4 regions of the Frankia sp. RB5 genome follow, and region 1 is predicted to be linked to each of the others. Evidence: riboswitches for the same ligand, from Rfam matches in the RefSeq annotation. Region 1 holds a riboswitch; each other region holds the start of a gene.
The links. A riboswitch is a leader RNA that binds a small molecule or an ion and turns the genes downstream of it on or off. The one in region 1 is predicted to bind cyclic di-AMP.

Region 1 (6,971 bases):
CCGGTGCTCGCGGCTGGCGACGCCGCGGTGCCCGGGGTGCCCGGGGTGGTGGCGCCGGGCGCACCGGCCGTGCCGGCGCCGACCGGGTTCGCCTTGCAGCCGGCCGCGCCGAACAGCAGGGCCGCGATCGCTACCGGGAGGAGCAGGGCACCCGCCGGATGGACGGGAACGGGCACGGCCCGGCGCGGGGAGATCTGGCGCCGGTTACGCGTGAGATACATGGGATCCTTCGCCTGGTCGGCCCCCCCGACCTAAGTGCTGGATCCGACCAGGCTAGTCAGTGGTAGCCCAAAATGGCCAGCCACCATAACGTTCTCGCCTGATGCGATCGTATGATCACGCGGTGCAGGCTACCCGGGGACCCCCCGATCGGGCCGTCCACTCACCGGACCGACGGCGGGAGACACGCGGGGACGACGCCCAGCGGCCCGGCGACCGGGTCACGGCCGACGCCCGGAAGCGCCCCTCTTACCCACCACCGCCCCGCCGGACCGGCCTCGCGCTCACCGGACCGGCCTCGCCCGGGCCTATCCGCCCTCGCCGACGGCCGTCCCGTCAGTACCGGGATCTCCGGCCTCGTGCCGGGAGCGATGGCGGCGCAGCAGCTCACCGCCCACTCCGGCCACGACGGAGACGACCACCACCACCGCGGCGAGCCAGCCGGCGGCGTCACGCAGCCCGGGGATCGCCGACGCCAGGTAGCCCAGCAGGATCAGGCCGGTACCCCAGACCAGCGCACCGGACACGACCGCGGCGAGGAAGCGGTACCACGGCATCGCCACCGCTCCGGCGAGTACCGGGGCGAAGGTACGCGCCCAGGGCACGAAGCGCGCGACGATGAGGGTGACCGAGCCGTACCGCCCGTAGAACTGCTCCGTGCGGGCCAGGGCGGAGGCATGCCGCCGCTCCAGGTAGGGCCGGCCCAGCCGAACCCCGGTGTAGTAGCCCGCCATCGCACCGAGGCTCGCGGCGATGGCGACCCCGACGCACAGGACGTAGATGGAGACGCCGGCGTCACCGTCCGCCGCGACCAGGCCGGCGGCGAACAGGATCGTGTCCCCGGGCAGCCAGAAGCCGACCAGGACCCCGCTCTCGATGAAGATCACCGCGAACAGTACGGCGTAGAGGGTCGTCCCGGACAGGCTGGCCACATCCACCCCTCCAGTGTGCCGGGCGATCCGTCCGTGCGGGGATCACCGCCGCGCCGCGACGCGGTCACGGACCACGCCCCGCCGGAGCCGGGCCGGCCACGACGGGCCATCCCCGGCATGCTCCCCGCGGGCCACCCCGCCGGGTCATGGGTCCGTGACCGGCGGCTCGGCGCGGTGCCGGCAGATTGCCCGGCGACGTCCGCCGCATCCGAGCACCCGAACGACGCCGGCCGTCATACCCTTCGCCCACCAACAGTCCGACGGCGGGCTTCGGCCCGATCGGGTTGTACTGCGCCGCCGTACATGGCTGATCGGCGCCCCGACAGCTTCGACAAGGAGCCCCACGATGCCCATCGCCACGCCAGAGATCTACGCCGAAATGCTCGACCGGGCGAAGTCGGAGTCCTTCGCCTATCCCGCGATCAACGTCACGTCGTCGCAGACCCTGAACGCCGCCCTGCGGGGATTCGCCGAGGCGGGCAGCGACGGCATCGTGCAGGTGTCCACCGGCGGTGCCGAGTACCTGTCCGGTTCCACGGTGAAGAACATGGTGCTCGGTGCCGAGGCGCTGGCCGAGTTCGCCCACCACGTGGCGAAGGCCTACCCGGTCAACATCGCCCTGCACACCGACCACTGCCCGGCCGACAAGCTCGACACCTACATCCGGCCGCTGATCGCCATCTCGAAGGATCGCGTCGCCGCCGGCCGCGACCCGCTGTTCCAGTCGCACATGTGGGACGGCTCCGCGGTGGAGCTCGAGGAGAACCTCAAGATCGCCGAGGAGCTGCTCGCCGACGCGACCGCCGCGCGCATCGTCCTCGAGGTCGAGATCGGTGTCGTCGGCGGCGAGGAGGACGGCGTCGTCGGCGCGATCGACGAGAAGCTCTACACCACGCCCGGTGACATGTGGCGGACGGCCGAGGTCCTCGGCTCCGGGGACAAGGGCCGCTACCTGCTGGCCGCCACGTTCGGCAACGTGCACGGCGTCTACAAGCCGGGCAACGTGAAACTCCGGCCGACGATTCTGCGCGACGGCCAGGAGCACGTCGCCCAGAAGCTCGGCCTGCCGGCCGGGGCGAAGCCGTTCGACCTCGTCTTCCACGGCGGCAGCGGCTCGGACCTCAGCGAGATCCGGGAAACACTGGACTACGGCGTCGTCAAGATGAACGTGGACACCGACACCCAGTACGCATTTACTCGCCCCATCGTGGACCACACCTTCAGGAACTACGACGGTGTTCTCAAGGTGGACGGCGAGGTCGGCGTGAAGAAGGCGTACGACCCGCGCACCTACGGAAAGCTCGCTGAAAAGGGCATGGCGGACCGCGTGGCGCAGGCCTGCGAGGACCTCCGCTCGGCCGGGCGCGCACTCGGCAAGGCCTAGAGGCACCGGAAGACACCGGAAGGCACAGTCCCCGGAAGACACACCACCGGGACGGGAGGCGCGGGCGCGGGAAGACTCCGACGCCACGCGCTCCCTGGCACTCGCCGGACATGAACCATCGGAACCGTCACGACCCGGAGGAGGACCGTCGGCCGCCCGGCCGGCCGTCCCCCGCCGGGAGGCCACCGGGTTCACCGTCCGGACCGATCCGACCGCGTCAGGCCAGGTCGGCCTGACGCGGGACGAGCATTTCGCCGGGCCACCCCCACACGCCGGCCGCCGATGGGCGCACGGACCGCTTCTCGCGTTCCCTGCGCCGATTCGGGGCCCGCCCGGGTTCTCCCGGCGGGACGCCCGTCCCGCACCCGGTCAGCCCACACGTAACGGACATCGGACCCCGTTCGCCACGCCCCGGAACCTGCCGGCGTCCCATATGATGCGCGCCCCTCTCGGTCCCCCAGCCGCACGCCGCGACTGGGGGACCACTGTTTCTCGCCGAGTGGTCCACTCCGGGTCCGATGGCGGTTCACGCTCATGACCAGCACGTTTCCTGCAGATCAACCGTCACGTCCCAGACGTTCCGCCCACAGGACCATCGGACTCCCAAGGAGGGCATCTGGTCCTATCCCCGCACCTCCTGCGCCCGATGCCACTGTGTGCACTCAGCTGGACACAGGGGGTCGCCAAACGACACCAATGTAAGTAGCGACCCGATTTCCGTTGCTTTTCTCACACAGGTAGGCTGAACGGGACGAAGCGACGTAACGGGTCATCTCTCCCAGAAGCCGTCGCGGACCCCAGCAAGCACCAGCACCTCCATGTCACGCATTCAGTGCGCTTCACCACGCTCCGCTTGTCATAACCCATCGGCAAGCAGGGTGATCAGGCGCGTACAAATGCCACTCTCCGCCATGCCGCCAGGTTGATGAGCGGGCGCGCACGCGCGATACCAGCCGCACCATGGCCCCCTCAAGCAGGCGCGCCGACTGTGCTCTTTTTCACGCGCCCTATTCAATGCTTGGCGACTCGCCGGGCGGCGTGGTTATGGTCTTCGCCGTGCCGCTCAACAACGTGCGGCATTCGTCGGGCGGCACGCCGAATCCTGCCCCCGGTCGACGATTTCTCACCCACAGGCGGCAGGAACGGGGGAACCATCTCCGAGCATCGAAAGGATTCGATGCTCTCGGGGTGAAGCCGTGAGCGACGGGCACCGGACCGTGATTCGGTGCGACCACACGTCCCCAGGAAATCCCTGGCATGGCCGGGCAGTTCCCAGCCCGAATCCGACAGCTCACCTCGCAGGCGTGGGGAAGGACCACAAACACATGTCCGACGCACGTACCAGTGGCCGACAATGGAGCGCCGGAACCCGCCTCCGGACGAGGGCCCTCATGGTGGCTCCGGTCCTCGCGGCGGCGGTAGGCGGCTCCATCGTCGTCAGCCAGCCGGCGGAGGCCGCCACCACCTGGGCAGGTTTGCGGCAGTGCGAGTCCGGCGGTGACTACACGACGAACACCGGAAACAGCTACTACGGTGCCTACCAGTTCTCGGCCGGCACCTGGCGCAGCCTGGGCTACTCCGGGCTGCCGCACCAGGCGGCGCCGGCCGTCCAGGACGAGGCCGCGCTGCGCCTCGCCCAGCGCTCCGGCTTCGGGCAGTGGCCGGTCTGCGGCCGTGGCATGGGCGCCGACCAGCTCGCGGGTGGATCGTCCTCGGGCGGCGCGGCGCAGGCCTCCCGCTCGGCGCAGCGCAGCGGGCTCACCGTGGCCCCCGCGGCGGCGACCAGCCCGAACTTCACCCGCAACCTCACCACCGCGCTGGTCCGCCAGAACCGCGCCGACGTGAGCGCCTGGCAGACCCGGATGAGCCAGCTGGGCTATCCGATCGCCGTGGACGGCCACTACGGCCCACGTTCCGCCGCCGCCGCCCGCGCCCTGCAGACCGCCAAGGGTCTTCACGTCGACGGCATCGTCGGCCCGGCGACCTGGCACGCCACCTTCGGCTGAGTCCCACGCCACGCGAGCGCGCCCGTTCGACCGGTCGGCGCGCCGCCGGGCGGCACCCCATCCATCAGGTCCACCCGGCCGCCGACGCGGGGACGCGCGTCCTGGCCCCGGACCGACGTTCCCCACCCGGTGCACCGGGCAGGGGGGCACTTCCGCTCGAACCGACCGGCCCACGCCGCCGCCCGGCGCAGCGCAGCGCCATGTGGAGAAACGGGCCGGTCGGGCCGGCGTCACCTGCCCGACGCCGGCACCCGCGCCACTCCCGCTCCACCCCGTGCCCGCCGGCGCCGCCGGGCACACCCGCGCCGCCCGGCGGGGCGGCACCCCCGGGCCCCGCAGTTTGCGCGTCCCATCTGGTTACTCCGAACCACCCCGGTTTGCGTGCCCTGCGCCGGTATCGCTAGAGTGCCGATCACTCGCCATCCCGGCGAGGCTGCCCGGACGGACGCCGAGTCCTGCCCACCGGCCAGGCGGCTCGCACGAGAACGCACCGCAGAGGGCAGGAGTGGGGGACCCACCATCCGGACGTCCTCGGACGTCCTCGGGGTTAAGTCGGCTCGACCCAGCGTTTTCGATGGGGAGATCGTTATCCCGCCACCGAAGACCCGCGGCCGGTCCGGCCGGGCCATCCCAGCCCGCACCCGACAGCTCACCCCGCAGGCGAACGGGATTGGACTGGCATGCCGTCAGGTCGGCGTGGAGGCAGACACCGGGCTCCGCAGGCTCCTTCGGCCGCGAGCCGCATTCTGCGCACCACCGGTGCGGTGACGGCCATCGTCGGCAGCGGGCTCGCGGTCAGCACGGTCGCCGCGGCCCCCGCCGGGGCCGCCACCGCGGATGACTTCTCGAAGCTCCGACAGTGTGAGTCCGGCGGCAACTACTCCATCAACACCGGCAACGGGTTCTACGGTGCCTACCAGTTCGACTCCCAGACATGGCACGGGCTCGGCTACTCCGGCCTCCCGCACCAGGCAGCGCCGGCCACCCAGGACGCGGCCGCCGCCAAGCTGTACAACTCCCGAGGCTGGTCGCCCTGGCCGTCCTGTTCTCGCAAGATGGGCCTCGTCAACAATGGTCCGGCCTCCGTCGGCTCGGGCGGCGACGTCATCGAGCAGGCCATCACTCCGGCCGAGCCGCCGATGACGCTGGATCGCGCCCGCCAGGAGATGGGCGACAACTCCTACAAGGGCACCGTCCTGTCCGCCCAGTACGGCGACGACGTCCGCCCGGACGCGTTCGTCTGGCAGGCCGCGATGCGCAACAAGGGCTTCGTGCTCACCGTCGACGGCAAGTTCGGCCCGCAGTCGCAGGGCATCGCCGCGCTCTACGGGTACCTGACCCGGGTCGACGACGGCCAGCCCGGCGCCGTGGGCCAGAGCCTCTGGAACGCCAGCGTCCGCTCCTGACGGCACCGCACGGGACGCCCCCGATGCGGCCCGTCACCGCCCATGCGGCAGGATGACCCCATGACGACGTCGTCCGAGCCTGGCCAGGGCCGCAACCTGTTCTCCGGGCCACCCCCGACGCTGCTGCCCTCGGACGCCACGGCCACCGGCGCGCTCGCGGCGGGCGAGGCGCCGGTGAGCGTCGCCGCGGCGGCGCCGGCGCTGAGCGCACCCTGGGCCGCGCTCGCCGAGCAGGCGCTGGAAGCGGACCGTCCCGTCGAGGCCTACGCGTACGCGCGCACGGGCTATCACCGCGGGCTCGACGCGCTGCGCCGGGCCGGCTGGCGGGGCACCGGCCCGATCCCCTGGTCGCACGAGCCGAACCGCGGCTTCCTGCGCGCGCTCGCCGCGCTCGCCCGGGCCGCCGGCGCCATCGGCGAGTCCGAGGAGGCCGACCGCTGCCGTGCCTTCCTGGCCGACAGCGATCCGGCCGCGGCCCGCGAACTCGGCCTCGACGCCTGAGGACGCCTTCGGCGACCCGCGCCACGTGGGCGCGCGAAGGCCGCCGCGCGGCGTGACCGTTGCCGCGGTGAGTGACCGCAACCCGGGCTCAGCGTGAGCAAGGCGGTCCGGCCTGCGGCTGCGTACGCACAAGGATCCGCGCACCGGCCACACCCGGCGGTCATCCCTAGTAACCTCGCCCGGTGCCTGCTCTAGTCCTCATCGGCGCCCAGTGGGGCGACGAGGGAAAAGGAAAGGCGACCGACCTCCTCGGCGGCGCCGTCGACTACGTCGTCCGTTACCAGGGCGGCAACAACGCCGGTCACACGGTGGTCATCGGGGAGGAGCACTACGCGCTGCACCTGATTCCCAGTGGCATCCTGCGCGCCGACTGCGTGCCGGTGATCGGCAACGGCGTCGTCATCGACCCGGGCGTCCTGCTCAGCGAGATGGACGGGCTGGCCGCCCGCGGGATCGACGTGTCCCGGCTGCTGATCAGCGCCAACGCGCATCTGATCATGCCGCACCACCGGGCGCTGGACCG
Region 2 (6,971 bases), on a different contig from region 1:
GAACGCCTGGCCGCCGAGGCGTCGCGCCGCCTTGGCCGCGGTTCGGGGGAGATGATCGGCGGCAAGCTCGCCCTGCGGGTCTCCCCGGAGATGCTCGCCGAGGTCGGTTCCCACCGGCCCAGTGCCTGCGTGTCCGGCACGAACGGCAAGACGACGACGACCCGGCTGCTCGCCCGGGCGCTGGGCACCCTCGGCCCGGTCACCTCGAACAGCGGCGGCGCGAACATGGCCCCGGGCGTGCTGGCCGCGCTGTCCCGCCCGCCGTTCGACGCCGCGGCGGCCCTCGAGGTCGACGAGATGTGGCTGCCGAAGGTCGCCCGGCAGATCACCCCCCGGGTGGTGCTGCTGCTCAACATCAGCCGCGACCAGCTGGACCGGTCGAACGAGACGCGCCGCATCGCCGCGATGTGGCGGGAGCTCGGCGGCGAACTGCCGGAGACGACGGTCGTCGCGAACGTCGACGATCCGCTGGTCGCCTGGGCGGCCGCCGGCTGGCGGCGCCAGGTGTGGGTGTCGGCCGGCCAGAACTGGACGGCGGACGCGATGGTCTGCCCCCAGTGCGCGAAGCTGCTGTACCGCAACGAGAGTGGCTGGTGGTCCGAGTGCGGCCTGGCCCGCCCGGAGCCGATCGTCGCCGTCACCGGCCCGCGGGAGCTGCTCTGGTACGGCCGGACGATCCCCGCCCGCATCGACCTGCCCGGCCGGGTCAACCTCGGCAACGCGGCGATGGCGGCGGCGGCCGCCCGCGAGTTCGGCGTCGAGGTCGAGGCGTCGCTCGGCGCGATGACCGGCCTTGGGGACGTCCAGGGCCGTTACCAGGAGGTCGTCCTCGGCGAGCCGGGCCGGCGGGGTCGGCTGCTGCTGGCGAAGAACCCGGCCGGCTGGGTGGAGATGATGGAGCTGCTCGCCGACGCTCCGCCGCGCCCCGTCGTCATCGACTTCAACTCGCAGACCGCCGACGGCCGCGATCCGTCCTGGATCTGGGATGTTCCGCTCGAACGGCTGCGCGGCCGCCAGGTGCTCGTCACCGGCGAGCGCAAGGAGGACATGAGCGTGCGGCTCGCGTACGCCGAGGTGGCGCACAGCCTGCATCCCAGCGCCGAGGCCGCCGCGCTCGCGGCGAACGAGAAGGTGGTCGACGTGGTCGCCAACTACACCGCGTTCCGTGACCTGCTGGTCCGGTGCTCCCGGTGAGGGGCGTCTCGGCGACCAGGATCGCGCTGATCTACCCCGAGCTGCTCGGCACCTACGGCGACGGCGGCAACGCCATCGTGCTGGCCCGCCGGCTGCGCTGGCGGGGTCTGCCGGCCGAGGTGGTCAACGTTCCCGCGGGCTCCCCGGTGCCCGACGGGTGCGACATCTACCTGCTCGGCGGCGGCGAGGACGCGCCGCAGGTGCTCGCCGCCGACGGCATCCGGCAGAACCGGGCCATCCTGCGCGCGGTCGGCGGCGGCGCGGCCGTCCTGGCCGTCTGCGCCGGCTACCAGGTGATCGGGACCAGCTACCCGTCCGGCGGGCGGATCCACGAGGGCCTCGGCCTCGTCGACATCGAGACCCGCCGCTCGTTCGGCCCGCCCGACGCCGCGCCGCCCCCGCGCGCCGTCGGCGACATCGTCGTCGAGCCGGACCCGCGGCTCGGCCTGCCTACCCTGTTCGGGTACGAGAACCACGGCGGGCGCACCCGGCGGCTGCCCGGCGCGGGCGGCTTTCCGCTCGGCATCGTGCGCCGCGGCGTCGGAGACGGCTCCGCCGCCGGCGGGGGGGAGGCCGGCGGCCGTGCGGACGACCACGGCGGCGCTCCCGGCACCGACGGCATCGTCGACGGCCGGGTGATCGGCACCTACCTGCACGGACCGGTGCTGGCGCAGAACCCGGCCCTCGCCGACCTGCTACTCGGCTTCGTCCACGGCAGTGCGCTGCGGCCGCTGGACGGCCCGCCGGAGACGGTGGCGCTACGCGAGGCCCGCCACCGCGCGCTGGTCACGCCCTGACGCCCTGACGCCCCATGCCCGCCCCTGCGACCCATGCCCTGACGCCGCACGCCCAGATGTCCCACGCCCTCGCCGCCGGCCCACGACGGGCCGGCCAGGGCGTCATCTGATCACGCGTTTGCGGCGTTTCCCGGCGGGCGGTGTGGTTCGGTTGGATCGTGGCATCGAATCCCCTTGCCGGCTGGTGGGGCAAGAACAAGCGAACCGTGTACATCGTCGCGGCGGTCATCGTCGTGCTGTATCTGTTCATCGGCAACAACGGTGGCACCAAGACCAAGCGGGTCACCATGCCGAAGGAGTACGGCTCGGCGGGGCGGGAGCTGCTCGTGCACGCACCAGGCCATCCGAAGAACCCGATCCCGCTCGTGCTGATCCTGCACGACGACAACGCGGCCGCGAAGAACCTTGACCATGACAGCGGCGCGGGCTCCGTGGCGAACAGCGAGGACTTCGCGGTCGCCTATCCGGAGGCGGTCGGTGGACTGTGGCGCATCGACGGGCCGGACAGCCCCGACGCCCAGTACATCCGGGACGTGGTCAGCTTCGTCGCCGACAGGAAGAGCAAGATCGACCTGAACCAGGTGTACATCTGGGGCGTCGGTGAAGGCGCCCGGCTCGCCCAGACGACCGTCTGCGGCGGCGCGAAGCCGGTCTTCGCGGCCGTCGGCGTCGTCGGGCAGTTCACCCAGGAGCCGCAGTCCCCCTGCCCCGCTCGGGCCCCGCAGGAGCGGGTGGCCGAGACGAAGTGGAACAAGAAGGTCAGCGAGGCGCTGTGGAAGGCGTCCGAACCGCACCGCCTGCCCACCGCCTGACGGCCCGCCAGCAGCCCGTCCAGGCCCGCGCCGTACGGATGTGGGCCGGGCGGGCCGAGCGGCTGGCCTGTGACACCTGGGTTCTGTGACCTGGGCGCACCTGTCACACCTGGGCGCACTGTCACACCTGGGCACACCGTGATGACGGAGAACGGGGTCCGTCGATGCCGCCGGGAGGGGGGTAGCGGCATCGACGGACCCGCGGCCGTGGCTCCCGAAGGCCCGCCGGCCTTCCGCTGCGGATGGGGGGGGAATCCGAGGGAAGGCCGGCGGGGTCGGGGGCCTTCCGGCCGGACGGACGTCAGATGGGGGGGAGATCTGACGTCCGTCCGGCCGGAAGGAGACGCGACTTCGGCCGGGGTCAGGCGCAGGCACGGTCAGGCAGGCACGGTCGGGCACGGCGAACTACGGGGACGGCGTGAGGCGCCCCGCGGGACCAGGCGGACCGTGATCAGGCGGGCGGTGTCAGGGCCCGGCCGATGCTCGTCCTGGGCGGTACTCGTCCGGGTCAGCGGCGATGGTGACCCACACGGCGAAGAAGCGACGCCTACATGGAGTGGCGGGCGTCAGAGCGCATGGCGGCGAGCGCCGAGGCGCCGAGCCGGCGGCACGGACTCTGTCTGGTGGTCGCGGCCGGAGGGGGGAGGCCGCGACCCGGGAGTCTGGGACGCCGGGGAACGGCTCCTAGAGGACTCGGCCGACGTAGTAGGAGGTCGTGTAGATCTTCTGGAGCTTCACGACGTCACCGGTGTGCGGCGCGACCCACATCTTGCCGTCGCCGGCGTAGATGCCGACGTGGTAGATGTTGCCGGGCGTGCCGAGGAAGATCAGGTCGCCGGGCTGCTTGTTGTACATCGAGACCCGGGTAGAGGCGGCGAACTGGGCGTCCGTCGTCCGCGGCACCGTCTTGCCGAGCTGCTTGTAGATGTACTGGACGAGGCCGGAGCAGTCGAAGGAGCTGGGCCCCTCGGCGCCGTAGACGTAGGGCTTGCCCGCCTGCAGCGAGGCCAGGTAGACGGCCTTCTCGCCGATGGAGCTGGTCGGCACCGGCACCGAGACGTTGACCTCGGGGGTGTCGACCCGCACGCCGGCGCTCCGCGAGACCGAGGCGGTCGGCTGCGGGGCCACCGTCAGCGTGGCGTCGTTGGACGAGCGGGCGGACTGCAGGGCGTCGGTGCCGTCGAAGATGGCGGTGACGCTCGTCGTGGTGAGCACCCGCGCCGTGTAGGAGGCGTAGCCGCGCGAGTCCGTCTGCAGGTGCTTGAAGGTGGCCCACCCGGTGGGGAGCTTCACCTGGACCTTGACGAGCTGGTTCGCGAGCGGCTCGTTCGTCGCCTGGTTGTACAGCGAGAACCCGACGTTGATCGCCTCGTTGGCGTCAACGGTCTGCTGGGGGGTGGTGCTCCGCAGACCAACCTGGATCTTGCCGGACAGCGGCGGCGCGTCGACGCCGTTCGTCATGCCCAGCGTCGCGCCGGAGGTGCCGCCATGGGCACTCACGGCCGCCGCGGCGATGCTGCCACCCAGGGCGGCGCGCGAACCGATCTGCGCGGCCAGGGTGACCGGAGCCGTGTTCGTCGACTCGTCCGAGGGGGCGGCGGCGTGAACGTCAGTGGCGCAGCCGGCCAGGGCCACCCCGGAGACCGCGACGGTCCCGGTGGTCATCGCGGCGAAGGCGCGAGCGCGGGCCCTGCTACGGGCGACCGGCGCGGTGGACGGGGCGCGGTGACGGCCGCGACCTGCGATCCGCGAATCTTCGTCGAGCTGCACGCTTTGCGCGGACAACGGTGTATTCCTTCCCGTACGCCTGCGAAGTGAGCTGTCGGGTTCGGGCTGGGCTTGCCCGGTCCGAGGGCGTGACCTTCACGCGCCTCGGACTTCACCCCTAGACCGGCGCCGCGGATCGGTGCCAGCCGGTGGAGGTGGGTCCCCCGCTCCTGCCCCATGTGACGACTCGGAGGGGACACCGGGGCCGGGGGCAGGATTCGGCGTTCGGCCCGGTGTTGTCGTGACGTCGGCGTGAGACTAGTCCACTTGGAGGGGGTGGGTAAACACTAGTCCTTCCCAACTACAGCCAGTGTGCGCTGATGTGCCCGCCGCGCGAAGCCCTCTCCCAGTCTGGCTACCGCTGTCCCGGATCGGCCCCCCATCCCGAAAAACCCTTCCTGTCCTGCGGTTCTGGCGGGCATTCGAGGGCCTGGGAGGGATGCGGAGAAGGGGGTGAACGAGAGTGCCACCCCGGTCGTGCGGCTTCGGGTTGAGTCGGTTCGAGAACAGAAAGTAATTGCTTGCCGCGGGCCCGCCGCAGCGTCTCGGGGCGTCCAGGACGCCGCCGGAGGCGGGTTCGGCGAAGGGCGGCCCGGCCCGAGGTCGCCGCGGATCGTGACGGAGGGATCGCCGAAAGGTGACGCGGGCGGGTGGATGGCTGCGGCGGCCCGGCAGGGCGCGGTGGCCCGGGAGTCAGCGCCCCCGCGCGCGCCGGCTGAGGAAGCCGGCGGCGTCGAGCACCTGAAGCTCGACGGCGAGCTCGTGGACCTCGCGGGGCAGCGACCGGTGGTGGCGCAGCGCGGTGACGGCGGCGCGGGCGCGGTCGGCCAGCTCGTCGAGTGCGTGCTGGCGCTGGCGCATGCGGGCCCGCTCCTCCTGGATGGTCCGCACGGTGTCCTCCTGCCAGCGCCGGGTCCGCACGAGGTGCTCGCTGGCGTCCTTGGCCTGCTGCTCGGCGTCCTCCAGCCGGCTCAGGAGCGTGTCGAGGTCCTCAAGGCGGCTCGCGAGCTCGGCGATGAGGTCGCCCCGGTCGGGGAGGGTGGCGGTCTCTCGCCGCTTGGGGTCAGACGAGGGCATGTACTCCCCTGGCGGGTGGGGGGATCGGTGGGGACCACACCGAGCGGCAGGCACGCGTCCCGGCTGCTCCGACACGGTTGGTTACGGTAGCTGACGAAGGTGGCCGGGTGTAACCCATCGTACGGATACGTCATGACTGTCGACTCATGGCAAGAAAGAGCTATGGGTCGGCTACCCGCGCCAGCGATTTTAGGGCTTATAGCACCCAACATGTTGTTTCTATGGACATTTGCCCGATCTCGCGCCACTCACACCCAACGAGCCGACGCGGCGGTGAATGCCGCCGGGCCGGCCGTCTCGCACCCGGTCCGGCGCACTGTCGGCAACCTATCACCGTGTGTGACAGATCGGCCGGTTGCCGCGGGTCGGGTGGGGCTGCCCGCGGCCCGCGACCGGACCCGCGCCGCCCGTGTGGGCGGCGAACACGTCCTACAGCCAGCCGTTGCGCTTGAACGCCCGATAGAGAAACAGGCAGGCCACGGCCATCAGCGTGAGAACGGCCGGATATCCCCAGGTCTGGCGCAGTTCCGGCATGTGCTCGAAGTTCATTCCGTAGATTCCTGCCAGGGCGGTGGGGACGGCGGCGATCGCCACCCAGGCGCTGATCCGGCGCATGTCCTCGTTCTGCGCGATGGTGAGCTGGGTCAGGGTGGCCTGCAGAACCGACGAGAGCAGCTCGTCGAAGTGCGAGATGCGCTCACTGACCTGTTCAAGGTGGTCGGCGACGTCCCGGAAGTACCGCCGCATGGCCACGTCGATCATGCGCGGGCTGTCCGAGGTGAGCGTGCGCAGCGGCCCGGCCAGCGGCTGGACGGCGTGCTTGAGCTCCAGCAGCTCCCGTTTCATCTGGTAGGCGGTTTCCGTGGACGGAGCGCGTTCGCGCCGGAACACTCCGGCCTCGATCTGGTCGATGTCGACCTGGATCTTTTCCACCGTGTCCACGTAGTCGTCCACGATGCTGTCGCAGATCGCGTGCAGCACCGCGGTGGGACCGTGCCGCAGCATCTCCGGGGCGGCCTCCAGCCGGCCCCGCAGCTTCGTCATCTCGCCATGCTGGCCGTGGCGCACCGTCACGACGAAGTCCTCACCGAGAAAGATCATGATCTCTCCGGTGGTGACGACCTCCGAGGTTCCGGTGACCTCCGTGTGGGCGACGTAGGTCGTCGTCTTGAGCACCATGAACAGGTGGTTCTCGTAGTACTCCAGCTTGGGCCGCTGCCCGCCGGTGACCGCGTCCTCCACGGCGAGCAGGTCCAGCCCATACTCCTCGGCGACCGCCACGAGCTGCTCGTAGGTCGGCTCGAACAGGCCGAGCCAGGCGAAG
Region 3 (6,971 bases), on a different contig from region 1:
GGCGCTGCGCTGGCGTGAGCCGCATCCCCCGCCGACTGAACCGACCGGCCTGACGCAGAGGGCTGAGTTCCCGTGCAAGTGTGCTGTCCTGCGCTGGATGGCCGCTCCTCGCGGTTCGATCCACTGAAAATCCTTCCTTCGCCCCATCTGGCCCTAGCTACTATGTCATGTAGCAGATCGGGTGAGAATGGGCGGCTCGGGACGAGGCGGTCTCGGGGCGGGTGGCGCATCGAGCGCCCCCCGAGCGCCGGCCGTGAGGTTGTGGGGTCGGTCGATGCCCCTCGCCGAGGCGGTATCGCCAGGTGCCAGAGACTGAGAGCGCATTGGCGCGGCGGTCGTGCAGGCGATGCGGATTGCGCTTTCTGGTGCGGGCTCGGGCGTCGGCGTAGCGGATCGCTGCCGTGCGGGTGGGATGGGACGTGCGGACGGGAGAGGAACGGGCGTGGTGGAACAGCTCGGTGATCTGGAGGCCGAGATCATGGATCGGGTGTGGTCGGCCCGGGAGCCGGTGGCCGTGCGGGACGTCCGGGGGCTGCTCGACCGGCCGCTGGCCTACACGACGGTGATGACCGTGATGGACCGGCTGTACCGCAAGGGCTGGCTGACCCGGGAGCGGTCGGGGAGGTCGTATCTCTATCAGCCGGCGCTGAGCCGCAGCGCGTACACGGCCCGGATGATGAGCGAGGTGCTCTCGGGGGCCGAGGACCGGGGCCTGGCGCTGCTGCACTTCGTCGAGACCATGAACCCGGCGGAGTACGAGACGTTGCGCGGCGCCGTGCAGTGGCACGAGAGCCAGCGGACGCCGGGCAGTGAGAGGACGCCGCCGGCGTGATTTCCACCGGGCTGATCGCCTACGCCCTGCTCGTCACGGTCGGACTCCCGCGCCCGCTGTCCGCGGCCTCGTGGACGTCCCGCGCGCCCCGGCTGGCGATCAGCATGTGGCTCGCCGCGGCGGCATCCGCCGTCGCTACCGTGATCCTCGCGCCGCTCCTGCTGGTCGTGCCCGTTCACGCTCTCGGTGATCTGCTTGTCCTGCTGGTGCAGTGGTGCGACTGGGCGGACCATCAGCTGCCCGTACCCACCTGGACAGTGCCGCAGGCGGTGGGCGCCGCCGGCGTCCTCGGCGTGGCGCTGCGGCTCGGGTACGCCATCGTAGCCGTCACTGTCCTGCAGCGCCGGGTGCGGCGCCGCCACCGCCGCGAGATCCGCCTCGTCGGCCGCTTCCACCCGGCGCTGGACGTCTTCGTCCTCGACCACCCCCAACCCAGCGCGTTCTGCCTGCCGGGAAGGGACGCCACCGTCGTCCTGACCGCGGGAGCGCTGCACGCCCTGCCGCCCGGCGAGCTCCACGCGGTGATCGCCCACGAGCGGACCCATCTGCGCGGCCGGCACCACCTCATCCTGACCGGCGCCGCGATCCTCGACCGCGCGTTCGGGCCCGTCCCCCTCTTCGAGGACATGCCCGGCGAGCTGCGGCGGCTCGTCGAACTCGCCGCCGACGACGGCGCGACCCGCCACTGCCCCCGGCACACCGTCGCCCACGCCGTCCTGCGTCTCGCCGCCCCACCCGTGTCCGCCCTGGGCATGGGAAGCACCGCGGTCCGCCAACGGGTCCTGCGCCTGCTCACCGCGCGGGAGCCGCTTGGCGGCCCCGCCGTCGCGGCGCGGGCGCTGCTGATCGCCGCGCTGCTCCTCACACCACTCGCGGCCGTCACCATGCCCGCCCTGAGCGACCTCGGCTACCACTGCCTCTGAGATCCCGACGGTCTCCGAACCAGGCTCGGTGGGTCGACGCTCCGCGCCCGTCTGGTGGCGAGATGATCCCTCCTGGGGAGAGCGGGCCGGCTGGCCGTCCCGGCACGAGGTGGTCACCCCTCCCGCCCGTCGACCCCGGCCTACTTCTGTCTACTATGCCGTGTAGTGGTAGTTTGTCTCCGCCTAGCAGCATCGGACCGCACGCCGAGTCCTGTCCCCGGTCCGGTGCCCCCTCCACGCGCGGCCGGGACAGGAGCGGGGGAACCACGTTCCTCCGGGCGTCCTGCCTCGGCAGGCGTCCTTGGGGTGAAGCCAGCTGCCTTGATGTGCTGGCCGGGCTCCCCGCCCGAACCCGACAGCTCACCTCGTAGGCGCCCGGGAAAGGGCTCATGTGTATTCGGCCGAGATCTACTCCTCCGAAGACCAACCCGCAGGATCAGGGCGGGGACGACACCGCGCCTCCGCGTCTGCCCGTTCGCTGCTCGCACGGACCTCGGCCCGGGCGACGGTCGCCGCGATCACGACGGGCACCATGGCGATCTCAGGCATCGCCCTGGCCAGTACCCACGGGGACTCCTCTGGTGATCCGGAAACCGGGGAGACGAGGATCGCCGCCGCGGGCGCACTCGGCGCCGCGGTGGGAAGCAGGACCACCATCCCCGCGGCCCCGGCGGCGCTGGTGCCGCGCCAGGCCACTCCGTCCACCACGACCGTACGCGCGTCGGCCACAGTCGCCCCCGTCGTCGCCGACATGACGGTCGGCGCCGAGGAGCCGATCGATGTCGGATTCCGGCTGACTGACGGCACCGGCAGGGCGGTGGCCAACCAGGACATCCTCGTGCAGGCACAGTTCCCGACGGGATGGACGACGTTCAAGATTCTCCGGACAGATGGGCGCGGCTACGCCGGCTATACCGCGAGGGTCCTGACCACCACGTCCGTCAGGGCCCTGTTCACCGGGAACGACTCGTTCGGGGCCGCGACATACGGACCAGCGATCGTCCGGGTTCGCCCCGAACCGCAGCCGGCCGCGGCGTCGACCTCACCAACGCGTACGTCCGGAGGCGCAACGCGAACCTCGGTTGCCCTGCCCCAGCCCGAGCCCGAGCCCGCATCTGCCGGAGCCGTCACCGGGGCGACGAGTATCGGGGAGAAGGCAGTCTATCTGGCGTCGCTGCAGGCCGGTAAACCATACGTGTGGGGTGCGACCGGGCCCAGCAGCTTCGACTGCTCCGGTCTGGTGCAGTACATCTACCGGCAACTTGGCAAGACACTTCCCCGCACCACCGATCAGCAGTACGCAGCGACCACCCGCATCGCCCAGGGATCCGAACAGCCCGGGGATCTTATTTTCTTCGGTGCACCCGGCGGCATTTATCATGAAGGAATCTATGCGGGCGGAGGGAAGATGTGGGTGGCACCGAAGTCCGGCGACGTGGTGAAACTTGAGAAAATCTGGACGTCGTCCTACTCCGTAGGCCGCGTCCACCAGTAACACGGCCGGACGCCGCGTGGAGTTCACCGCCCTGTTTATGATCGTGATCGTCTGACAACTCGCCGGAATGCCGGTCGGTGACGTGAGACGGCCACCGCGTGATCCTCACGAGAAGCTGCACAGCAGCGTGTCGAGGGGGAATCGCGGTGGCCGTGCCACGGCCCACCCGTGCACCGTGACGTGAGGCGCTTCTTCTTCCTCACCGATCGCCGAATCGGGGGCGCTGACGCCGCACACGATCGGCAGACAGGTACTGATCCACCTCCCGCATCATTCGGCGTCGGCGTCGGCGTCGGCGTCGGCGTCGAGGTCGGTAGTCGGCACGGCCGTCGGGTTGGCCTGGTCCGCCTGCGGCTTGCGGGCCACCAGCCGTTTGACGATTCCGCGCTTGCACCGTTCGCGCCGTTCGAGCTGAAAGCCGGCCGCTTCGACCTGCACCAGCGGCCGACTCAGGAGGTGTTCGCCACCGACCCGGACTGTGATCGTTTCGAGGAGGCGCGGCGCGGCCGGACATCCCAGCTGGCACCGGCGGAAGGCCGCTGAGCGAACTCTACTTCAGCCAAGACGACCACTATCCATTCGGCCCGCTCACCATCCTACCGGGCAGGCTGTGCGCGACGGGCGGCCACCCGCAGCAGGTCCGCCGACTCGCGCTGATGGCTGTCCCTTTCCGGTGGCATCGATGGCCTGTCTACCACTTTCAGGAAAAGTAGTTATATTGGTAATCGGCGCCGGTGGCGAAGGTGCACAGGTGCCTACGTTTTCCATGCATTGGACGAGCTCCGGGGAGGCTATCCACGTCTAGACTACCTCTTCTGAGGCGGCGACAACTGTGGCCTTTGCGGTCAGGCCGGGCCCGGTGGCCTGACAGTGCTAGCCGTTCTCTCTCGGTGAGATAGCCTTACGCTGTGATGGCCAGTCGCGACAGGATGCTGGGATGGCGAACCGCCACGGCTCTTGTCCTGCTCGCGGCGCTCGCGAGCATGCTACTCTCGGCGTCGCTGTGCGGGTCTGCGGAGCACTCGGAGCGCGGCTTTGAGGCGCTGGGCGGCGCCAGCCTCGTGAGCGTGGGAGAACACCATCATGCTTCATCCGCGGTGGGCACAGAGAGCCATCATGATGGCGGATTTCATTGCCCCGACCGGATCGCCGATCTGGTTCTCTTGGGCGCCACGGGTTTGATCCCCGCTGTGGGTTCGGTGTTCGCGTTGACTGCAGCCGCCTTCCTGCTGTCCGCCCTGGTCTTGTTCGTTTCAGGCCGTCCCCGCGCCCGACTCCAGACGGTTGCTCCTGACCGCCTCCCGTGCCAGCTGGCACAGCTGTGTGTGCTGCGGACCTGATACTCGCCTCGCTTTGAGTGCGAACGTCTGATCGCCCCTCCGTGCTGTGACCCGCGTGGTCGCCGCCGCCGAAGTTGAGCAGGTGGCCTGCCGACCCCGCGCCGGCTCCTCGTCGCAGCCCTCTGACGGGGGCGCGAAAATGTGGACCGCGACCGACGAATGCGTTCGGTATTCCATCATCTCGCGATGGTCTTACTTGTGAAGGATATCCGCTATGCGGAAAACCGTTGTTGCACGTATCCCCCCGATCCCGGGTCAGTCGCTTGGTACGCCGCCGATGGCGGACTCCCCAGCGAGCGTGGTCGGCGACACGCCAGTTCTTTGGATTCCCGACGTCTGTTTCGGTAGCGCTGGCGGGTTCTGGGCGAATTTGGAGGGCCACAATCCGGGTGGTATTAAGGACCGGCCTGCCCTGCACATGGTGGCTTGTGCCCGAGAACGCGGTGAACTCGCTCCTGGCCGCGCGGTAGTCGAGTCGACCAGCGGCACGCTGGGGCTCGGCTTGGCCCTGGCAGGAATCGTCTACGGCCACCCGATCATCCTGGTGACCGATCCGGGCCTGGAACCGCTCATGCACCGCCTGCTGACCGCCTACGGCACTCGACTAGAGATCGTCGACCGGCCTCATCCGACCGGGGGCTGGCAGCAGGCCCGGCGGGACCGGGTCCAGGCACTGCTCGGCGAGCATTCCGGCGCGTACTGCCCAGACCAGTACCACAACCCGGACAACGTGGCGGCCTATGAAGGACTGGCACGAGAGGTGGCACAGCAGGTCGGCTGGGTGGACGTGCTGGTGTGCAGCGTCGGCACGGGAGGTCACAGCGCCGGGGTGTCGCGCGTGTTGCGCGAGATGTTTCCGGATCTGCGCCTCGTGGGAGTCGACACGATCAGTTCAACGATCTTCGGGCAGCCAGACGGACCGCGGCTCATGCGGGGTCTTGGGAGCAGTATCTTTCCGCGTAACGTCGCCTATCAGGAGTTCAGCGAGGTCCACTGGTTGGCGCCCGGCGAGGCGGCGTGGGCATGCCGGCGGCTGGCGGCAGCACGATTCGCCAGTGGTGGATGGAGCGTCGGAGCGGTCGCCCTGGTGGCCTCCTGGTTGGCGCGGCGCGAACCGAACGACACCCGCATCGTGGCAATCTTTCCCGACGGTCCACAGCGATATTGGAGCACCGTCTACGACGACGGATTCTGTGCCGAACACGGACTGTTGGGTGTGGTGCCCGCCCAAGATCCCGACCATCTTGAGCATCCGTCCGAACGGGCTGTTGACCGGTGGACCCGGTGCGCGAGGGCGAGGTGCGGCTCAAGCTCTATCTGTGCCTGGCCCTGCTTGCCACCCGCGATCCGTACGACATCTGCGGCGTCCACCCCTGGTCGTGGGCCAGGGCCCTGGGACTGAGCGATCCAGACAAGGCCGGTACCCGTCGGATCAACGATGCTCTGGACTGGCTGCGGGCCGCGCGCCTCATCGAGCTGGAACGCCACTCCGATGGCAAGCCGACCGTGACGCTCCTAAGCCCGGCTGGCGACGGCGGCCGGTACCGCGACCGGAGCGGACCGGCCTTTGGCAACCGCTACGTGAGCCTGCCAGTCGGGTTCTGGATATGGGAGTGGATCACCACCCTGTCTGCTACAGGTGTGGCGCTCCTGCTCGTCCTTCTGGATCTCCAGGGCGGGTATGACGAGGACGACCCGCCGTGGATTAGTGGACACGACAAGAACCGCTATGGCCTGTCGGCGGCAACCTGGACCCGGGCCACGACGGAGCTGACGGATGCCGGCCTCCTGACGGTGCGCCGCGAGTGGCGCGGCCACGACTTCGATCGGCCGAAGTTGCGCAACACCTTTTGGATCGACGAGGAGCGGCTGGATCATCCGCTGGGCGAGCTCCTCACTCCGGACGAGGAGGACGCACTCCTGCCCCCGGAACTCGCGGCCTACCTTCGTAATGCAAGGCTGGCACAGGCGGACCGTCAGGCCGCCAGGTCTGCGTTCCGCACCCCGAGGCGGAAGCGTATGGCCTCCGGGGCGCGTCGGTAGCCCTACCGCGTCCCGGAGCCTGTCAATCCCGAGACAGCCGGGCAGGTCCTCGGCGGCCAGCCCGGGTAGGTGACCGGCGCCGGGTCGATGTTGCGATGACCTGCGCCGGTCAGGTAGGCGCGGACCAGCCGGCGGGCGACCGAGCCAGGCAGGGTGGCCGACAGCAGGACGACCGGGACGTCGAGGGCTCCGAGCCAGGTCAGCAGCCGGGCGAGGAGCATCTGCATGTAGGCGTCGTAGGCGTGGACCTCGTCGACGACCAGCACCTTGCCGGCAAGGCCGAGCATCCACCGGTCCCGCTCGCCGTGGCCGAAGGGCCTTCGGGGCTGAGCAGTGCC
Region 4 (6,971 bases), on a different contig from region 1:
GAGCTGGCCGAGGACGGTGGCCAGCAGCTCCACGGGGTGCACCCCGGACAGGGCCCCACCCGGCTTGCCCCGGCCCGACGCCGTGCGGACCGCGTCGACGATGACTGCGTCTGCCATGGGAATCTCCCTCGTCACCAGGGCCGCCGGATCACTCCGTCGCCCCGCTCGTGTCGCTTCGGTACTGCGTGGCGTGCTCCGACGGCCGCACCCCCACGATCGTCCGGCCTGACGCTACGAGCCCGCTCTTGACGGGGCAACAAGTCGCGGGGAACGCGCATTCCAACATCGTCGCCCGCCACCGTCGTCGCCCGCCACCATCGCCGCGCGTGGGCATCGTCGCGCGTGGGCGTCGTCGCGTGTGGGCATCGTCGGCGGTGGGCGTCAGCCGAGGAGCCGGGGCGGGCGTGGCGGCGGCGACTGCGCCCAGCCCGGGCTCGCCGCCTCGGCGACGCGGCGGTCGATCCAGCGGCGCAGGCCGGCCACGTCCACCTCGTACGGCGGGCGTGCGGCGTAGGGGGCGAGCCCCTCGCCGGCGCGGGTGAGGACCGCGATGCCGCCGCAGGTGTTGCCCCGGGCCAGATGGGTGATGCCGACGGCGAGCTGGGTCAGCGCGCGCCACAGCCCGCGGTCCCGCGCGTCCGCCGACTTCCACGCGGCCTCCAGCACCTCGTGCGCCTGGAACGGCCGACCGGTGTCGAGCAGGTGCTGGGCGGCGGCGAGCGCGGCCGGCGGCGGCAGCACGGCGGGCAGGTCCAGCGGCACCACACCCTTCGCCCCGAAGGGCAGCGGTCGCCCGAGCGCGTCGCGGGGGCGTTCGGCACCGGGCCGCGGCCGGGCCTCGGGCCGCCGGGGATGTGGTGATGTGGTCATCGTCGCTAGTGTGACCAGGAGGCGGCGCATCTGTCACGCGCAGTGATCCAGTTGGCCGGCGTCGGCCCGCGCCGGCCTGCCCGTGGGATCGGCGATCGGGTCACCGACCGGGCACTGTCGATCAGGTGGTCGGGTGTCGTCGATCGCTGACGGTGTCATTCGGCGGCCCCGCGGTTCCTTTGCGTCACTCCCGGGCGCTGGTTACGGTGGTGGCCTGACGACGCCGACCGCGGCGGACGGCCATCGGCCGCCCCGGTGCCGGTCGAGGCCGGGGAGGCTGCGATGTCCCGCGAGGGGTGGACGGGCGAGAACTCGCCGGGCCCGGCTTCGCGGGCCGGCCGGACGGGCGTGCGCGGCGAGCGCCGCGTGCTCACCCATCGTCGGCATATCGACACCTGCCGGGTCAGCGCGACGGCCTGTCCGCGCTGACGACCGCGGCATTCCGGACCTTTCCTCGGCCGCGCCGGACCTCCGGCGCGGATCACCGGCCAGCGCGACGCGGGCCGCTCCCGCCGGACCGGGCACGCGCCCGGCGCGGGGCGGACATGCCGCGGCCGTGGGGAAGGTCGTCGACTTCGGCAGGAACGGCACCCGCCATGAACGATCCCCTCGCACCATCCGGTGGACCGCCCGGCCCCGACCGTCCGGTGCCGCCCGCGCCGTCGCCCACCCGGGGGGCCGCCGGCGACGGCGGCCAGGTGGCCCAGCCGGAGCGCCGCACCGCCGGGCTCGCCGACTTCACCCTGCGTGAGGCGCACGTCCTCGACCGCCGGGGCCGCTTCGGCGCGCCCGTCGACGTCGCCGTGCGCGCCGGCGTCATCCAGGCGATCGGGCCGGGGCTGGCGCTCGACCGGTCCGCCGTCGACGTCGATGCCCGGGGGCTGTGGCTGATGCCGGGCGTGGTGGACTGCCACGCCCACGTGACCCAGTCCACCTATGATCCACTCGAGCTGATGACGACCCCGCTGTCCGGGCGCTACCTGGCCAGCGCCGGCGCGCTGCGGGCCGCGGTGCACGCCGGTGTCACCGGCCTGCGCGACGCCGGCGGTGCCGACGCCGGCCTGCGTGACGCGCTGTTCGCCGGGGTCGTCCCGGGTCCCCGCCTCACGGTCTGCGTCGTGCCGCTCAGTCGGACCGGGCGCCACGGCGACGGCGCGCTCCTCGGCCCCGGCCTGGAATCCGCGCAGGAGGTGCTCGGGCCGGAGTACCCGGGGCGCCCGGCGCACACCGTCACCGCGGCCGGCGACCTGCCCACCGCGGTGCGTGGGGTCCTGCGCGCCGGCGCCGACTGGGTGCTGATCCATGCCAGCGGCGGCGTGCTGTCGGCACCGCCGGTGCGCGGCGGGTCCGCGCCTGACCTGCCTTTCACCCGGGCCCAGCTGACCGAGGCCGTCGCCGAGGCGGCCCGCTACCGCAGGCCGGTGATGATGCACGCGCTCGGTGATCGGGCGGTGGAGACGGCGGCCGCCGCGGGCGCCCGGTCGATCGAGCACGGGATCGGCCTGGGGGAGCGGGCCGGCGCGGCGATGGCCGCGCGGGGCGTGACCCTGGTGCCCACCCTGAGCGCCTACCTCGACCTCGCCGCGCTCGCCGGCACCGGCGTGCTACCCGGCTGGGCGGTCGAACGAGCCGAGGCCACCGCCGCCGCGCTGGCCGAGACCATCGCCGTCGCCCGCGCGGCGGGTGTGTCCATCGCGCTGGGCAGCGACGCCCGGCACCACAGCCGCCACGGCGGCAACCTCGCCGAGATCACCCATCTGCGCCGCGCCGGCCTGACCCCACCCGAGGCCCTGCTCGCCGCGACCGCGAACGGAGCACGACTGTGCGGCGTCGGCGACCGGCTCGGACGCATCGAGACCGGCTATGTCCTCGACGCGATCCTGCTGGACGAGGATCCGGCCGACCTGGAGTTGTTCACCAGGCCGGATGCCGTGCGCGGCGTCTTCGTGGGCGGCCGGGCGGTGCTGGCACATCCGCGGCTGCCCGCCGAGCTCGTTCCGCCCGGCTCGCCCGTCTGGTCCGCGGCGCCCGCCGCGGGCGCGCGAACGCCGGCCGCCGGGCAGACCAGCCATCGGACCTCACCCTGACCCGTACGCCATCGGTGGGAACAGTCCCGACCTGTCGCCGGTATCCAGAACCCGAAACTCGGGAGGTGATTCCCTCCAGGATTCCGGAATGCATTGCGGGAGGTCGGAGGGTGATGTTTTCGGGCGTCTTCGAGGAGTCGGGCGGCGGGCTCCGGAGGGCGGCCGAGATGCGCGTCTGTTCGTCGGAGCTATTGTCGGAGGGGCCCCGGTCGGGTCGGTGTCGTTGCCCGTCGGGGCCTCGAGGTGGCGTCAAGGACGCCGTCCACCGACCGGAGGTGTTTGCTGTGCAGCACGCCGAAACCATCACCGAAAAGATGCGCAGGGCAATCGAGGAGTGCATGTCCTGCTCGGCATTGTGTGAGGAGACCATCTCCTACTGTATGGACATGCCGGGCAGCATGATGAGCGCCGACGACATGCGGCTGATGATGGACTGCGCGGCGGTCACCCGGACCTGCGCGGACATGATGTGCCGCATGTCGCCCTTCCACGGGGGCATGTGCGCGATGTGCGTGCGGGTGTGCGGCGCCTGCGCCGAGATGTGCGAGCGGATGCCGCGCGACGCCCAGCTCGCCCGCCTCGCCCGCGCCTGCCGGTCCTGCCTGGACAGCTGCGCGGCGATGGCCGGCGCGGCGGCCTGACACCGGTCAGGCAGCAGGCCGGCGCCTCCGGGATGCCGCGCTGAGGCCGGCACCCGGTCCCTGCGGTTCGCCCCGGCGCGTGACGCCGGGGCGAACCCGTCGCCCGAGCCGAACGCGACCGCCCTGGCGCGTGCGGTGACTGTGCGATCGCTTCCGCCGCTCACTCCGATCTGGTCCGCGTTGACGTCCAGGTCCGCCCAGGTCGGGCACGAGTCGGACATGAGCGGTGATGTGCGTCGTACACGATGCTTCGGGTGATGTCTGAGAGTTGCGACATTGCAGCGAAATGCACGCAGCGTCATGGGTGTGTCCGTGGTTTCGCACGGAACAAGTACTTGTAACTACCCAGGGTAGTTCGCTACGGTTGCCGGGCACACGTTGCTCCGGGCTGACGCCGAGTTCTGCCCCCGGCCCGGGGTCCCTCCGAGACAGCTGGGGCAGAAGCGGGGGAACCAGGTTCCGCCGGGCGGTCCCGTCACGATCGCCCTTGGGGTTAAGTCGTCTGCACGCAGGCGACCGGGCTTCCCGGCCCGCACCCGACAGCTAACCTCGCAGGCGTACGGGAAGGACTCCACGTTGCCTGTGCCTCGGGAACTCCTCCGGCCGGCCGGCCCGGCCAAGCGGGTCGCCAGATCGGTCGGCGCCTTCTACGGTCCGCGACGGGCCTGGTGGGAGCTGCCCACGTCCTGACGGGGCGACGGGTGGTGGTCGCCGATCGCTCGCCGCCGTCCCATCGTTCTCGCACGGTTTTCGCGGCCTGCCCTAGGTCCTGCCGTGCCGTTCTCGTCGCCGCGCGCCGCCGCTGAGGCGGTGGCCCGGTGAACTGGTCATTCCTCCTGACCTGATCGCCGTTCATGCCGGGGCGTGATCCCTGACCGTGTCCGACCGCGCCGCTCGGTATCGACTGCTTTCCTCATGCACCTGAACAGGGCTCACCGACATTAATTAGTCCGTGCTGCCCCTAAATTTCCGTGCTCATTTTTGGCCGCATCTTCGACGGCCATTGAACTCCCGTATCTGCGCTTGCCGACACCGAAAGAGATGTCAAAGAATGGCTAAGGGAAAGCATCGTAAGCGCGCGGCGCGGCGCCGGGGCGCCACCATTGCCGCGGCCGGCGTGCTCGGCGCGGGCGTCAGCATGCTCGCCACGGCGGGTCCCGCGAGCGCTGCCACCGGCGCGGTGTCCGACGTGACGATCGCCCAGGTGGCCGCGAACGCCGGCCTGTCCGGATGCAGCGGGGTGCCGCTGTCGACCTGGGTGGCCGTGGCCCTCGCCGAGTCCGGTGGGAACACCTTCGCGCACGCCACCGCGGGCGAGGACTCCCGCGGCCTCTGGCAGATCAACATGCGGGCGCACGCCGGCTGGGTGGGCTCACGCAACCTCTACGACCCGGCCACCAACGCCTGGGCGGCCAAGCAGGTCTGCTCCAGTCAGGGCGTCCGCGCCTGGAGCACCTGGACCAACGGCATGTACACCCGCTTCACCGCGCGCGGTCAGGCGGCCGCGAGCGCGGTGGGCGGCGGCGCGGCCATCCGCACCATCTCCTACACAGCCGCGCCGGTCGCCGCGCCGGTCGCCGCGCCGGTCGCGAAGGCCGCCGGCTACCCGTCGCTGGTCAGCGGGCTGGGCTATCGCGACGACGTCCGGCGCATCCAGCAGAAGCTCGCGGACCTCGGTTACCCGATCCAGGTCGACGGGCAGTTCGGCTACCAGACGAACCACATGGTGAGGGACTACCAGCTCAAGCATGGGCTGCTGGTGGACGGTGTGGTCGGGCCGCAGACCAGCGCGAGCCTCGGGCTTTAGCGCCAGGCCGACGGCGGTGCGTGTCACGGCGCCGCCCGTGGGTGTTCCCGACCCATGGGCGGCGCCGTCGCGTGTCCGACGCATGGCAGGACTACCCGCGCGCCGCCCGGGGTATTCCCTGCACCGGCCCACCTGGGCCGCCGGTCCCCGCAGGCAGACGAGTACGGGGTCCGCCCGGGAAAGATTCTCCGTCTGCTGAGGATCTCCGACCGACAAGGATCATCATGGTCGACGAGCGCGCGACCGTGCCGGATCTGGCCATCCGGTGCGGACCTCGGGTTCCCGGCATGTCCGTCGTGGAGCCCTCGTCGTGGGGCGGCTCCGCCACCCGCTGGCGCGGGCCCGGCGCGCTGTTCGCCGTGCTGGGGCCGCTGGAGGTCTGGCGTCCGTCAGGGGACCAGGTGCGCATCGACCAACGCAAGAAGAGGGCGCTGCTGCTGACGCTGCTGCTGCACGCGGACCGCTGGACGTCCATCGAGGAGATGCGGCTGGCGCTGTGGCAGGACTCGCCGCCGCGCTCGGCGCTCGGGAACATCAAGACCTACCTCTCGGAGCTGCGCCACACGCTGCCCCCACCGCCCGGCGCCCCCGCGGACCGTCGGCACGTGGCGGCAGTCGGCCCTGGTTCGGGGGTGCTGTTCCGGCCGGTGGGACCGGGACGAATCGAGAGCCGGCCCGGCCACTACCGCCTGATCGTCCAGCCCGACGAGATCGACCTCGTCCGGTTCGAGCAGGATGTCGAGCGAGGCCGCGCCGCGGTCCGGGACGGATCGCCGCGCCGCGCGGTGGGCCTGTTCGAACGAGCCCTCGGCTGGTGGCGGGGCGACGCGTTCGACGAGCTGCCCGCCGAGGTGGCCGGAACCGAAAGCCTGCGCCTGGAGGAATCCCGGTGGGCGGTGCACGAGGACCTCATCGACGCGCGGCTCGCGCTCGGCGAGTTCGACGAGGTGCTGCCCGTGCTGCGCGCGTTCACCCTCGAGTTCCCGACCCGCGAGCGGCTGTGGGCGCAGCTGCTCGTCGCGCTGGAGCGCAGCGGCCGCCGGGCCGAGGCGCTCAGCGAGTACCGCACCCTCCATCGACGCCTCGTGGCGGACTTCGGCATCGAGCCCGGCGTCGCGCTGCGCCGCGTCCACCAGCATGTGCTGGAGGCGGAACCGGACTGTCCCGGAGCCCGCTCCGGACCCGCGGACGCGCACAGCCGGTGAACCCACGCTGAACCCACGCCGGGTATCAACTCCGCGCATCGGGTCGTCCCCTGCCCCGGCCGACGGACCCACCCGAGGAGGGACGAACCCATGATGGCGATGTACGAGCCGCCGCGGCTGGCGCAGGCAGGCCGATTCTCCGACGTGACCCGCGGTCGCTGGGGCTGGGGCCATGACTACTTCCACCGTCGGTTCGGCTGGGGCGGGCCTGGCTACGGTGGCGTTGTCGGCGGCGGCCCCGGTGATGGTGGATTCGTCGCCGGCGGATTCATCGTCTGACCGGCCGAGCCCGCGGTGACCACGGCGATCTCCGCCCGGCATGCCACGGCCGAGCGATCGGCGCGCCTGCCCCGCCCCAGCT

Region 2: another riboswitch for cyclic di-AMP. It lies ahead of AC6EXY_RS14530 (C40 family peptidase); the one in region 1 lies ahead of AC6EXY_RS11200 (transglycosylase family protein).
Region 3: another riboswitch for cyclic di-AMP. It lies ahead of AC6EXY_RS10405 (C40 family peptidase); the one in region 1 lies ahead of AC6EXY_RS11200 (transglycosylase family protein).
Region 4: another riboswitch for cyclic di-AMP. It lies ahead of AC6EXY_RS23750 (peptidoglycan-binding protein); the one in region 1 lies ahead of AC6EXY_RS11200 (transglycosylase family protein).

The regions. Positions count from the first base shown of each region.
Region 1 is NZ_JCBATA010000017.1:50,161-57,131, reverse strand. Features, by position in the region: gene AC6EXY_RS11215 (CAP domain-containing protein) at 1-221, opposite strand, end outside; gene AC6EXY_RS11210 (DedA family protein) at 528-1,151, opposite strand; gene fbaA (class II fructose-bisphosphate aldolase) at 1,498-2,535, shown strand; cyclic di-AMP (ydaO/yuaA leader) riboswitch at 3,639-3,853, shown strand; gene AC6EXY_RS11200 (transglycosylase family protein) at 3,861-4,541, shown strand; gene AC6EXY_RS11195 (transglycosylase family protein) at 5,222-5,947, shown strand; gene AC6EXY_RS11190 (DUF3151 domain-containing protein) at 6,008-6,448, shown strand; gene AC6EXY_RS11185 (adenylosuccinate synthase) at 6,631-6,971, shown strand, end outside.
Region 2 is NZ_JCBATA010000023.1:56,945-63,915, forward strand. Features, by position in the region: gene AC6EXY_RS14515 (MurT ligase domain-containing protein) at 1-1,194, shown strand, start outside; gene AC6EXY_RS14520 (type 1 glutamine amidotransferase) at 1,191-1,991, shown strand; gene AC6EXY_RS14525 (alpha/beta hydrolase family protein) at 2,150-2,803, shown strand; gene AC6EXY_RS14530 (C40 family peptidase) at 3,488-4,588, opposite strand; cyclic di-AMP (ydaO/yuaA leader) riboswitch at 4,594-4,773, opposite strand; gene AC6EXY_RS14535 (hypothetical protein) at 5,264-5,647, opposite strand; gene corA (magnesium/cobalt transporter CorA) at 6,077-6,971, opposite strand, start outside.
Region 3 is NZ_JCBATA010000015.1:118,322-125,292, reverse strand. Features, by position in the region: gene AC6EXY_RS10420 (C40 family peptidase) at 1-25, opposite strand, end outside; gene AC6EXY_RS10415 (BlaI/MecI/CopY family transcriptional regulator) at 443-832, shown strand; gene AC6EXY_RS10410 (M56 family metallopeptidase) at 829-1,755, shown strand; cyclic di-AMP (ydaO/yuaA leader) riboswitch at 1,988-2,144, shown strand; gene AC6EXY_RS10405 (C40 family peptidase) at 2,288-3,250, shown strand; gene AC6EXY_RS10400 (hypothetical protein) at 3,521-3,688, opposite strand; gene AC6EXY_RS10395 (hypothetical protein) at 4,162-4,590, shown strand; gene AC6EXY_RS10390 (PLP-dependent cysteine synthase family protein) at 4,805-5,992, shown strand; gene AC6EXY_RS10385 (hypothetical protein) at 5,890-6,633, shown strand; gene AC6EXY_RS10380 (hypothetical protein) at 6,636-6,920, opposite strand.
Region 4 is NZ_JCBATA010000051.1:50,521-57,491, reverse strand. Features, by position in the region: gene AC6EXY_RS23775 (thiolase family protein) at 1-117, opposite strand, end outside; gene AC6EXY_RS23770 (DUF309 domain-containing protein) at 382-870, opposite strand; gene AC6EXY_RS23765 (hypothetical protein) at 1,153-1,299, shown strand; gene AC6EXY_RS23760 (amidohydrolase family protein) at 1,467-2,957, shown strand; gene AC6EXY_RS23755 (four-helix bundle copper-binding protein) at 3,242-3,598, shown strand; cyclic di-AMP (ydaO/yuaA leader) riboswitch at 4,019-4,170, shown strand; gene AC6EXY_RS23750 (peptidoglycan-binding protein) at 4,650-5,405, shown strand; gene AC6EXY_RS23745 (AfsR/SARP family transcriptional regulator) at 5,630-6,610, shown strand; gene AC6EXY_RS23740 (lasso RiPP family leader peptide-containing protein) at 6,701-6,889, shown strand; gene AC6EXY_RS23735 (asparagine synthase-related protein) at 6,905-6,971, shown strand, end outside.